Sporocytophaga myxococcoides DSM 11118: one gene and its partner. The protein of the gene in region 1 interacts with the protein of each later gene in a pairwise test. Links are inferred from orthologs where the notes say so. Each region holds a gene or a part of one and is shown in the gene's direction. Other genes may lie near its edges.

Region 1 (6,299 bases):
CTTAGGAGCTAGCTTTAAACCGATATTCCCTACAGCCAGAGATATTCCTCCGTTGGCTATACCTATCATTATATGAATAATCACCAATAAAGGCAAAGTAAATAAATGCTTTGCAGGAAATGTGGTATAAGTCCAGGCAAGAACCGAAAGCATGTATAGAGGGACACAAATCCTCAATACAGCCTTATTATTTAATGTATCAGAATATTTACCCCAGAAGCCAAGAGATAAAATAGTGACCAACTGAGCAAGTACAGTAAGCCCGATTACGATACTGACAGGATACTGAAGCTGGCTTAGCAGATAGACTGAAAAAAACGGTGTAGCAAAATTTGAAGCCAGGTTCCATAGAATGGTAAAACCAATAAGTGTTCTCAGATTTTCATTGGCAAAAGGTCTTGTCAATTCTTTAAATGAGAAAACAGGAAATTCTTTCATTTCTGGTTCGTGAGTTTGAGAAAGCAAAAAGGTACTAAGCAGTCCCAAGCCACCTGCTACCAGGAAAAAGCAACCAAACACAAATCTCATCATTTCATGTCCTGCAAAATGATCAAGAACAAATCCGGTTAAAAAGGACACCGCAACTGCGAAAGCCTGAGCCCACCTGATTCTGCTACTAAAAAACCTTCCCAGCTGATCTGAAGGAATAAGATCATGCATCCACGAAGTCCAGGAACCTCCTGAAATTGCCCCAACAAAATTGTGAACAAACATTACCCCTATCAGAAGATAAATCAACCAGTTTCCCTGTGAAAATAAACATGCGAATCCCAATATCAGCAAAGGGAATCTGCCTAGAAATGAAAATAAGACACAAACCTTCCTTCTGCTCTTTATTTTATTTAGAAACCAAACCGAGAACAACTGAAACAGATTTGCAAAAACAGGAATACAGGCAAGCAAACCAAGTTGCAAGCCCGAAGCACCTAATAATAATGCAAAAGCAACTAATACAGGACCGCCGCTGAAACCGGACATGGACTGAGAAACGATACCATCTGAAAGTACCAGTTTCTTCGCCCTTTCGATTAAGAGAGAATTATCTTCCAAAGCTGAATTAAACTGAATGTGGGAACACAGTTATGAACGATAAAAAGATTCAAAAAATTTCCCAAATATGGCATTGACAAGAAAAATTCTAATGGCTATATTTACTATAGAATTGGATGATATAACAGTAAGGGATATAGGCTTTGTTTTTAACCTAAAAAATAAATTACCGATATGAAAACCTTGAAAGAATTTTTAAAATCAACCGTTATCAATTTATGCATATTCAGCACTACATTAGTAGCTTTTTATGCAAGTGCCATGTTCTTCACAATACTTCTTTTGGAAGAATTTTACTTCAACCGTCCCAACCAGGTTTTAAGAGAGGATTTTGAAGTACTTATTCAGAAGCTTCATAATGCCCCGGAGATTCTTAGAGAAATTCTTTATCCCAATCAAAATGACAGTGGCATAAAAATCGTAAAAGAGGGATTTTAAGCACACCTAACATTTCATGCGTTTCCTTGTTGTATTTTCAAAAGGTAAAATATGGAAAACCCAGAATATTTTGACGGACCAGAAAGCGAGGATCTAGGTGATATTGAGGATTCTAAGTTTGGCAGAAAAAGGCAGAATCTGGAAATGCTACCGATTCAAGAGCTTAGAAAAAGAGCAGAACTAAGAAAGATCAAAGATTTTGAAACCCTTAATAAGCAAAAGCTTATAGAAGCACTCCATAAGTACGAGGAATCAAAGCAAAAATAGTAAAGCGCAGGAATCCGACAGCAGGTTATTTTTGTTCTCAATATTGTTGAAAACTTTTGAAGAATATCAATTAATTTTAGAATTCAACTTTATTGTCTAATACCCGAAATGCCGGATTTCGCACATTTACACGTACATACCCAATTTTCCCTTCTTGACGGAGCAGCCAACATCACTGACCTGATGAAAAAGGCTCAGAAAGATGAGATGAAGGCTGTAGCAATCACCGACCATGGGAACATGTTCGGAGTTTTCAAATTTGTTGCAGAAGCAAACAAATACAATGTAAAACCTATAGTCGGGTGTGAATTTTACCTTGTAGAAGACCGTCATAAAAAATCGTTTACCAAAACAGATAAGGACGTCCGCCGCCATCAGCTCCTGCTTGCTAAAAATCCTGAAGGATATAAAAACCTCGCCAAGCTCTGCTCTCTGGGATACATGGAAGGGCTTTACGGAAAGTATCCGAGAATTGATAAGGAACTAATCTTAAAATACCATAAAGGACTTATTGCAACTACCTGTTGTATAGGAGCCGAAGTACCGCAAACAATTCTAAAAAAAGGAGAAGAAGAAGGTGAAAAAGTCTTCAAATGGTGGCTGGATCTTTTTGGAGAAGATTATTATGTAGAGCTTCAGCGTCACGATATTCCGGAGCAGAATATAGTAAATGAAGTGCTTATAAAATTCGCACTGAAACACAAGGTGAAAATTATAGCATCTAACGATTCTCACTATGTAGATCAGGAAGATTCCAATGCACACGACATTCTGCTATGCATCAACACAGGAGAAAAACAAAGTACCCCAACCAATAAAGAATTTTCTGACGACGGTGCCTTTACTAAAGGAACTCGTTTTGCTTTTTACAATGATCAGTTTTATTTCAAAACTAAAACTGAGATGGGGAAACTTTTTCACGATATCCCTTCCGCAGTAGATAATACAATAGAAATCGTTGATAAAGTAGAAAGTCTGAAACTCAAAAGAGATATTCTGCTTCCCAACTTCCCTATTCCTGATTCCTTTAAAGTGAATACCGGACCAGATGCCGATGTCCTGAATCAGTGGGAATTTCTAAAACATTTAACTTTTGAGGGGGCCAGAAAAAAATATAGGGAAATAACTCCTGAAATTGAAGAACGCCTCAACTTTGAGTTGTTTACCATCAAAACGATGGGATTTGCAGGTTACTTTCTTATCGTACAGGATTTCATTAATAAAGGAAAAGAGATTGGAGTATTCGTGGGTCCCGGAAGGGGTTCGGCGGCAGGCTCTGCCGTTGCCTATTGTGTCGGTATTACCAATATAGACCCAATCAAGTACGACCTGCTTTTTGAGCGTTTCCTGAATCCGGACAGAAAGAGCATGCCCGATATTGATACGGACTTTGACGACACAGGGCGCCAGAAAGTAATTGACTATGTAGTTGATAAGTATGGAAAAACTCAGGTGGCGCAAATCGTAACTTACGGTTCGATGGCCGCGAAAATGAGTATCAAGGACGTTGCCAGGGTACTCGACCTTCCGCTTAGCGATTCCAATGCACTGGCCAAAATGGTTCCGGAAAAACCTGGTATCGAACTCAACAGGGTACTGACTGCTCCGATAGACGGGCCTGGGAGCCTTAGTGAAAAAGAAGGACTTAACCCCGATGATCTGGAAGGAGTAAAAAAACTCCGTGAGATCATGAACGGTAAAGATCTCCAGGCTAATGTACTAAAAGAAGCACTGGTACTCGAAGGCTCAGTAAGAGGTACAGGTGTTCACGCTGCAGGTATCATCATTGCTCCCCAGGACCTTTCCGACCTGATGCCCGTAGCAACCTCCAAAGACTCCGATCTTCTACTTACACAATATGATGGAAAAGTAATTGAAGATGCGGGAGTAATCAAGATGGACTTTCTGGGTTTAAAAACCCTGACAATTATAAAGGATGCACTTGCTCTGATAAAAAAGAACAAGGGAATTGAGATAGAGATCGACGAAATTGATCTGGAAGATTTAAAAACATTTGAACTATACCAGAGAGGAGAAACCAACGGAACATTCCAGTTCGAGTCCGTGGGTATGCAGAAATACCTGAAGGAACTGAAACCCGATAAGTTTTCTGACCTTATCGCGATGAACGCTCTTTATCGTCCGGGCCCTCTCGAATACATCCCTAACTATATCCGCCGTAAGCATGGCAAAGAGCCTATCACTTACGATATAGCGGAAATGGAGCAATACCTGAAAGACACCTATGGTATTAACGTTTACCAGGAGCAGGTAATGCTTCTGTCTCAGAAGCTTGCCAACTTCAGTAAGGGAGATGCCGACGTTCTTCGTAAGGCCATGGGTAAAAAAGATAAGGCTACCCTGGATAAAATGAAGAGCAAATTTATGGAAGGCTGCGGGAAAAACGGCCACGACCTTAAAGTTGCAGACAAGGTCTGGACCGACTGGGAAGCCTTTGCGTCCTACGCCTTCAACAAATCTCACTCAACCTGTTATGCCTTTGTGGCATTCCAGACTGCATTCTTAAAAGCGCATCATCCCGCGGAATATATGGCCTCGGTACTTACTCATAACATGAGTAATATCGATAAGATCTCCTTCTTCATGGATGAATGTAAGAAGATAGGGTTAACAGTTCTGGGGCCGGACATCAATGAAAGTTCCATGACCTTTGACGTTAACAAGGAAGGTAAAATCCGTTTCGGATTAGGAGCGATCAAGGGAGCTGGAGAAGCTGCGATCGCAGCAATTATCTCTGAAAGAGAAGAAAACGGTCCTTATACAGACCTGTTTAATCTGGTACAAAGAGTAAACCTTCGTACCATGAATAAGAAAACTTTTGAATGTTTTGCTTATGCTGGTGCGTTTGATTCGTTCGGACTCCATCGAGGACAATATTTCTTTGTAACTGCAGAGAAAGACAATACAAGTACTATAGAAAAAATCATCAGATACGGATCCGCATATCAGCAAGATAAAGATGCGAACCAACAGAGCCTGTTTGGCAGTTCTAGTAGTGTTGAGGTCGCTAAGCCAAAGATTCCGGATTGCGAACCATGGAGCGAAATTGAGAAATTAAAATTTGAGCGTGATGTTGTAGGATTTTATATATCGGGCCACCCTCTGGATCAGTACAGAATGGAAATTGATAACTTTTGTACTTGTCCTGCAGATAAAGTTTTTGACTACAAAAACAGAGAAGTTTCTGTAGCAGGAATAGTAGGAACTGCGAATGTAAGGCAGATGAAAAACGGTAAATCATTCATTGTTTTCAGTCTGGAAGATTTTGACGGTAAAATCGAAATGGCGCTATTTGGAGAAGATTATCTGAAGTTTGCTCATTGGATAAAACCCGGAGAGTTTTTACACATTAGAGGAAAGGTACAACAAAGATATAACGGCGATCAATGGGAATTCAAACCTCTTAATATTAGCCTTTTGGCTGATATCAGGCAAAAAATGGTAAAAGGAGTATCTGTAAAATTAAATATCCAGGGGTTAAAACCGGAGACTTTAAATAGTCTGGAGGAAGTAATCACCGGAAATCTTGGTAATACAGAATTGAAATTTACGCTCTCCGACGATATAGAAAACATTCACGTTGAGCTATTTTCGCGAAAATTCAAAGTAGACCCAAACAATACATTACTCGACCAGTTAAAAAATCTTAATGAGGTGGAGTATAAAATTCTATTTTGATAGAAACTAAATATTTAAAAAAATAGTAAGTTTACGGTCTGGTAATAATTAATAAACCTCTTTGTATTTTAAAAATATGGGAAAAGCAATAGAAATCACAGACGCTAATTTTGAAGATATAACCAACACAGACAAACCTGTGCTAGTTGATTTCTGGGCTGAATGGTGCGGACCTTGCAAAATGATCGGTCCGGTTGTAGAAGAACTTGCTGCTGACTATGAAGGAAAAGCTATAATAGGAAAAGTAGACGTAGACAACAACCCTAACACTTCAGCTAAATTTGGTATCAGAAGTATTCCTACTCTCCTGGTAATTAAAAACGGAAAGATTGTTGAGAAACAAGTTGGCGCTGTTCCAAAAAATGTTCTAAGCCAAAAAATTGAAGCTCATTTGTAATTAGAAAAATGATTTTCATAAATAAAAAGAGACTGCCTAACCAGACAGTCTCTTTTTATTTTTACCCCCCTCTTCCCTATACACTTTTTCCTCTATCCCTTATGATGTAGAGCCGCAACAGAGAGAACAATATAGCTAAAAACAAATTTCATTTTGTACTGCTTAAATATACATAGCTACTATTCAATCAAGATGAAATACATTTTATTATTGTTATCTGCTTTAACATCATGTCTTGATAGTCTTAAAGTAAAAAACGGAATTGCCTACGAAGCCAGCGAAGGATTAGTACTTGCCAAAGACAGCGCCAATTATGATCATTTATTCCAAAGACTTGCGCGTTCAGATGCAGACTTTATGCTAACTATAAAGCCAGTCAAAATAGAACCTGTAATTAAACATACTGATAACATTCTGCTGATACAAACTCCTGTTATTGACCACAAAA
Region 2 (5,103 bases), on another replicon or contig:
TAAAATTCCAGATTGTCCTTTAAGACTTACACTATTCTGAGCTTTGCTTAAAAATACAACACCAGAGAATGCAACAACGAAAGCAACGGCAGTTAACTTTTTCATAATAATTATAGGTTTTAAGGTAATAAATAAATTAATAACAGTCTGATATTAGAAAAATATGCCAACTTTATATGATGTTGTTAATGAGGTGTTTGTATTTTTGCCTGACTTGAAAATTCGTTGAAAAACACCCCAACATGAGGATTTGGGAAACGTCGAACTAACAAAATTTATTTAATGTTTTGGGAGAGAGAAAACAAAGGGACCTACACTCAGACCTTACATAATGGAACTAAAAAAATCAGTCTTCTATGGAATTATTTCACGATAATATTCAGCATAAATTTGTCCTAACCCACGATGGAAAAGAGTTTTCAACCAGCTATAGGATGCTGGGGCATAAATTCTGGGATTTTTATTACACCACAATACCGAATGCCGAAATTGATGAATCAGGGAAAGAGATTCTCCTGAATTATGTACTCGATTTTGTCAAAGCAAATCATATTAAGATAAGGGCAACCTGTCTCTCTGTTCAAGAGTTTTTGGTCAATCATAAATACCTTAAAGAGGTTTTATATCACCCATATAATTTAAACCATGCATAAAAATATAGGGAAGAGTAATATGTGAATTGCGGCTTTCCTTCCATATAGATTGCAATTGCATTAAAATAGAAATAAAAAAGGCAGTCTGAAATTCAGGCTGCCTCTTCTTAGTTTAAAGAAATAAAGAATATTTAAGCTTTTAAACTGTCTTCTCTTTGGATAATGTCTTGTAAGGTACTTTCTTTTAAAATTTTTAAAGTGTTATCCCTTACTTCTCTGATAATATCTCTGAATCCACATAAAGTTTCATCAACACACTCATCACATCTTTCGTAATATTTAATGCTGACACAAGGAAGGAGTGCAATGGCTCCGTCAAACAAACGGATAATATTGGCAAGATCTACTTCTTCTGGCTTTTTTATCAAATAATAGCCACCACCTTTTCCTTTTTTGCTATTTAAAATGCCAGCATTTTTGAGCTCTAAAAGTATAGCCTCCAGAAATTTCTGAGGAATACGTTCAGTTTTGGAAATGTCACTAATAAGAATTGGTCCTTTCTGGAACTCTTTTGCTAGTTTGGTGAGGGCCTTGATAGCGTACCTTGTCTTTTTGGATAGCATTATCTATAAACTCTATATGCTTTATTATAATTCAAAAATGCAAAAAAAACTTATGATTGTTCAGGTCGGCTGTCGATTTTTTTGAACTATATATCTATTAAAAAAGGAAAATAAGGGAACTATTCTGAATTTCTTCAGATTTATTATTTAATTTGAAGGTTGAATCTTGCTATTTTCCAAACAAAATTTGAAGATTCAAGTTTACTTTAATCGCAAGGTCCCCAGGTAAAAAAGTAGCTAAAGCAGGCAGTCTTCTCCCGACTGCCTGCTTTGTTTTTTGGATAGGATACCATTAAACCAATAATTGAGAATTTTTAAATTTTATAAATTGTTGTTTTCTAAAAAGAATTTCCAAGGGAATTCTATGGTGGATTGGTTATATTTGTTTTTGCATTAATAATTTATGATATACCCTATAGTAGCTTACGGTGACCCGGTATTGAAGAAGCGGGCTGTTGATTTTGAAAAAGGAACTGATTTGAAGCAATTAGTTGCTGATATGTTTGAGACTATGTACAACGCTAATGGAGTTGGGTTGGCTGGTCCGCAAATTGGGCTTAATCAAAGAATATTTGTAGTTGACGGAAGTCCGATGGAAGAAGGGTTGGATGATTTCAAAAAAGCTTTTATAAATCCAGAAATTATAGAGGAAACCGGTGAAGATTGGCCATATGATGAGGGCTGCCTGAGTATTCCAGGGGTCAGGTCTGAGGTCTTCAGACCATTTCAGTTAACTATCCGCTATTTTGATGAAAACTGGGTGGAGCGTGAAGAAACTTACGAGGGCATCAGGGCTAGAATAATCCAACATGAATATGATCACATAGAAGGTGTTCTGTTTGTTGATCATCTTTCTTCTATTAAAAAGAGACTCATGAAAAATAAACTTACTAATATTAGTAAGGGGATTGTGGATGTTTCCTATAAAATGAAGTTTCCAGTTAAAAAATAACATGATTACAAAAAGTACGGGATCCAAGCTGCCTGACATCGGTACGACAATCTTTACGATTATGTCACAGATGGCCAGAGATTATAATGCTATTAATCTTGCACAGGGTTTTCCGGATTTTAAATGTTCAAACGACCTGGTCGACTTGGTTACCTTTTATATGAAAAAAGGCTTTAATCAGTATGCTCCAATGACCGGTGTTCAGGTTTTAAGAGAAAAAATAGCTGTTAAGTCAAAAGAGTTGTATGGAGCTTCAGTTGATCCTGATAAAGAAGTCACTCTTACCTGTGGTGCCACAGAGGCTTGTTATACCGCTATTACATCGATCGTAAAACCAGGTGATGAAGTAATCATTTTTGAACCAGCGTTTGATTGTTATATCCCTGCCATCCAGCTTTCCGGTGGCAAGCCTGTATTTATTGAATTGCAATATCCTGACTATAAAATAGACTGGGATCTGGTAAGAAAAAAGATCACTGAAAAAACCTCTCTGATTATAATAAATTCCCCCCACAATCCTACGGGGGCAATAATATCAAAACAAGATATTGACGCTTTAACCGAGCTCGTCAGAGATACAGATATCACTATACTAAGCGATGAGGTATATGAGCATATCATATTTGACAGAGCTGAGCATCATAGCTTTTTGAAATATCCTGAGTTGAGAGAAAGAAGCTTTGTGATCAGTTCTTTTGGTAAGACTTATCACACCACCGGTTGGAGAATGGGATATTGTATCGCCCCAGAGCATCTTTCAACTGAATTCAGAAAAGTCCATCAGTACAATACGTTCAGTGTACCTACTCCCATGCAGTATGCCCTTGCTGATTTCCTGGAGAAAAAAGAAGAGTATCTTGGATTGCCTGATTTTTATCAAAGAAAGAGAGATTTGTTTCTGAATCTTATGAGTAGGTCCAGGTTTAAAGGAATACCATCTTCAGGAACATATTTTCAATTGATGAATTTCGGAGATATTGCCAATGAGTCTGATGTTGATTTCGCTGCAAGGCTCACAAGAGAATCAGGAGTTGCCTGCATACCGATTTCCGTTTTTTATCACACCAAAAAAGATGACAGCATTATAAGGTTTTGCTTTGCTAAAGAAGATGAAACCCTTGAAAACGCCGCGAGAAAGCTATGCAGGATCTGAAGATAACTCTGGTTCAAACACCTCTTTTCTGGAAAAATAGTGGGGCTAACCTTGCCATGCTTGAAGAGAAGCTCTGGCAGATGAAAGAGCAATCTGATCTTATTATCCTTCCGGAAATGTTTACTACAGGTTTTTCGATGGATGCGGCTGAACTTGCCGAACCCATGAACCTGACTGCTTTTAAATGGATGAAGCAGATGGCTGCGCAAAAGAAAGCTGTCATTACTGGAAGTGTTATAATCAAGGAGGGGGATAAATTTCATAATCGTCTGATTTGGATGGAGCCAGACGGAAGTTTTGATGCATATGACAAAAGGCATCTCTTCAGAATGGCTGGTGAAGACAAGGTGTACACGGCTGGAATTAAAAAACTCATTAAAGAAATAAAAGGCTGGAAAATTTGTCCTTTAGTCTGTTATGATCTTAGATTTCCAGTATTTAGCAGAAACCGTCAAAATGAATATGATCTTCTGATATATGTAGCAAACTGGCCTGCTGCAAGAAATGTAGCATGGAAAACTCTTTTAAGGGCAAGGGCTATCGAAAATATATCTTATGTGGCTGGAGTAAACAGGATAGGGACTGATGGAAAAGATTTGGAGTATTCAGGAGATAGTGCAGTGATTGGTCCTGTTGGTGAATATATTGAAGAGCTTAATGATCGTGAAGAGCTTAAAACAATAACATTAAGCGCAGAGCATTTAAATGCATTCCGGCAAAAATTCCCTGCTCATCTGGATGCCGATTCATTTGAGCTTGAGCTTTGAATGAAAGCAATTAAGTCCTGAACATTTGGATTCTTAATTTTAGCAAATGATTTTAAAGAAGCCAGCATTTTTTCAACGATCGCATGTTCTCCAATTAAAATTGCAGTCAGATATTCTTTTGATCTCAGTAATGTTTCGCAGAAGGGAATAATTCCCTTAGAGACATTGTCCAAAGCCTCTATGATAACCAATGTATTTTTATTCTCTTTCTTATTTTCTTCCAGAATTTTCGAAAAGTACCCGTAAAGAACAGCATCACTGTAATTGTCAAAATCAAAAAAAGTTGCAGAGGGAAATTGCTCTTTAAGGCTGGTTAGTAATGTATTTCCATATTGAAAATCCTGACCAGAAGAAATTGAAAAGAAAATGATTGTATTCATGGTTAATTTGAAAACAAAGTAATTTTAAATACCGTTTTTGCCTAACTTGCCCTTTAAGTTTGTTAGAAGATATGGAAATAAATCAAATTTATCAGAAATATAAAGAAACACGTTCAGTTTCTACAGATACAAGAAAGATTGAAAAGGACTGCATGTTTTTTGCCCTGAAAGGTCCTAATTTTAATGGTAATACTTTTGCTGAAGAAGCCTTGAAACAAGGTGCAAAATATGCAGTAATTGATGAAGCTCAGTTCAAAAAGGATGATAGATTTATCCTTGTAGAAGATGTATTGGCAGCATTGCAGCAGCTGGCAAATTTTCACAGAAAGCAACTTGCCATACCAATCGTTGCGATAACCGGATCGAATGGGAAAACGACAACTAAAGAGCTTGTCAATGCAGTGCTTGCAAAAAAGTATAAAACCTATGCAACAAGAGGCAACCTTAACAATCACATAGGAATCCCTCTGACACTTCTGGCAATGGATGAAACCATAGAATTGGGCATTGTTGAAATGGGGGCAAATCATCAGAAAGAAATTGAAGGGTATTGCAAGATTGCGGAGCCTGATTTTGGTTTGATCACCAATATCGGAAAGGCTCACTTGGAAGGGTTCGGAGGCGAGGAAGGCGTT

What was found.
Region 2: the proteins of dnaE (region 1) and K350_RS0119685 interact in binary tests that used the Escherichia coli proteins (3 or more experiments, as listed by UniProt). The link is inferred for Sporocytophaga myxococcoides DSM 11118 from one-to-one orthologs.

Annotation. Positions count from the first base shown.
Region 1 is NZ_AUFX01000006.1:165,296-171,594, forward strand. Bases 1,517-5,654 are described here. They hold dnaE (DNA polymerase III subunit alpha), read left to right. Parts: upstream 1,517-1,863; coding sequence 1,864-5,454; downstream 5,455-5,654. Other genes in these bases: K350_RS0109290 (hypothetical protein), read left to right, coding at 1,540-1,755; trxA (thioredoxin), read left to right, coding at 5,531-5,654. In the rest of the region: K350_RS0109275 (MFS transporter), read right to left, coding at 1-1,050; K350_RS0109285 (hypothetical protein), read left to right, coding at 1,225-1,488; more of trxA, read left to right, coding at 5,655-5,851; K350_RS0109305 (hypothetical protein), read left to right, coding at 6,044-6,299. UniProt on the Escherichia coli protein: DNA polymerase III is a complex, multichain enzyme responsible for most of the replicative synthesis in bacteria. This DNA polymerase also exhibits 3' to 5' exonuclease activity. The alpha chain is the DNA polymerase catalytic subunit.
Region 2 is NZ_KE384560.1:359,341-364,443, forward strand. What follows is about bases 1,304-4,245. They hold K350_RS0119685 (methionine aminotransferase), read left to right. Parts: upstream 1,304-2,169; coding sequence 2,170-3,321; downstream 3,322-4,245. Other genes in these bases: def (peptide deformylase), read left to right, coding at 1,620-2,168; K350_RS0119690 (amidohydrolase), read left to right, coding at 3,309-4,088; K350_RS0119695 (hypothetical protein), read right to left, coding at 4,052-4,245. In the rest of the region: K350_RS0119665 (hypothetical protein), read right to left, coding at 1-105; K350_RS0119670 (hypothetical protein), read left to right, coding at 357-653; K350_RS0119675 (RrF2 family transcriptional regulator), read right to left, coding at 785-1,216; more of K350_RS0119695, read right to left, coding at 4,246-4,468; K350_RS0119700 (UDP-N-acetylmuramoyl-tripeptide--D-alanyl-D-alanine ligase), read left to right, coding at 4,540-5,103. UniProt on the Escherichia coli protein: Shows aminotransferase activity with methionine and histidine as substrates, and to a lesser extent also with phenylalanine.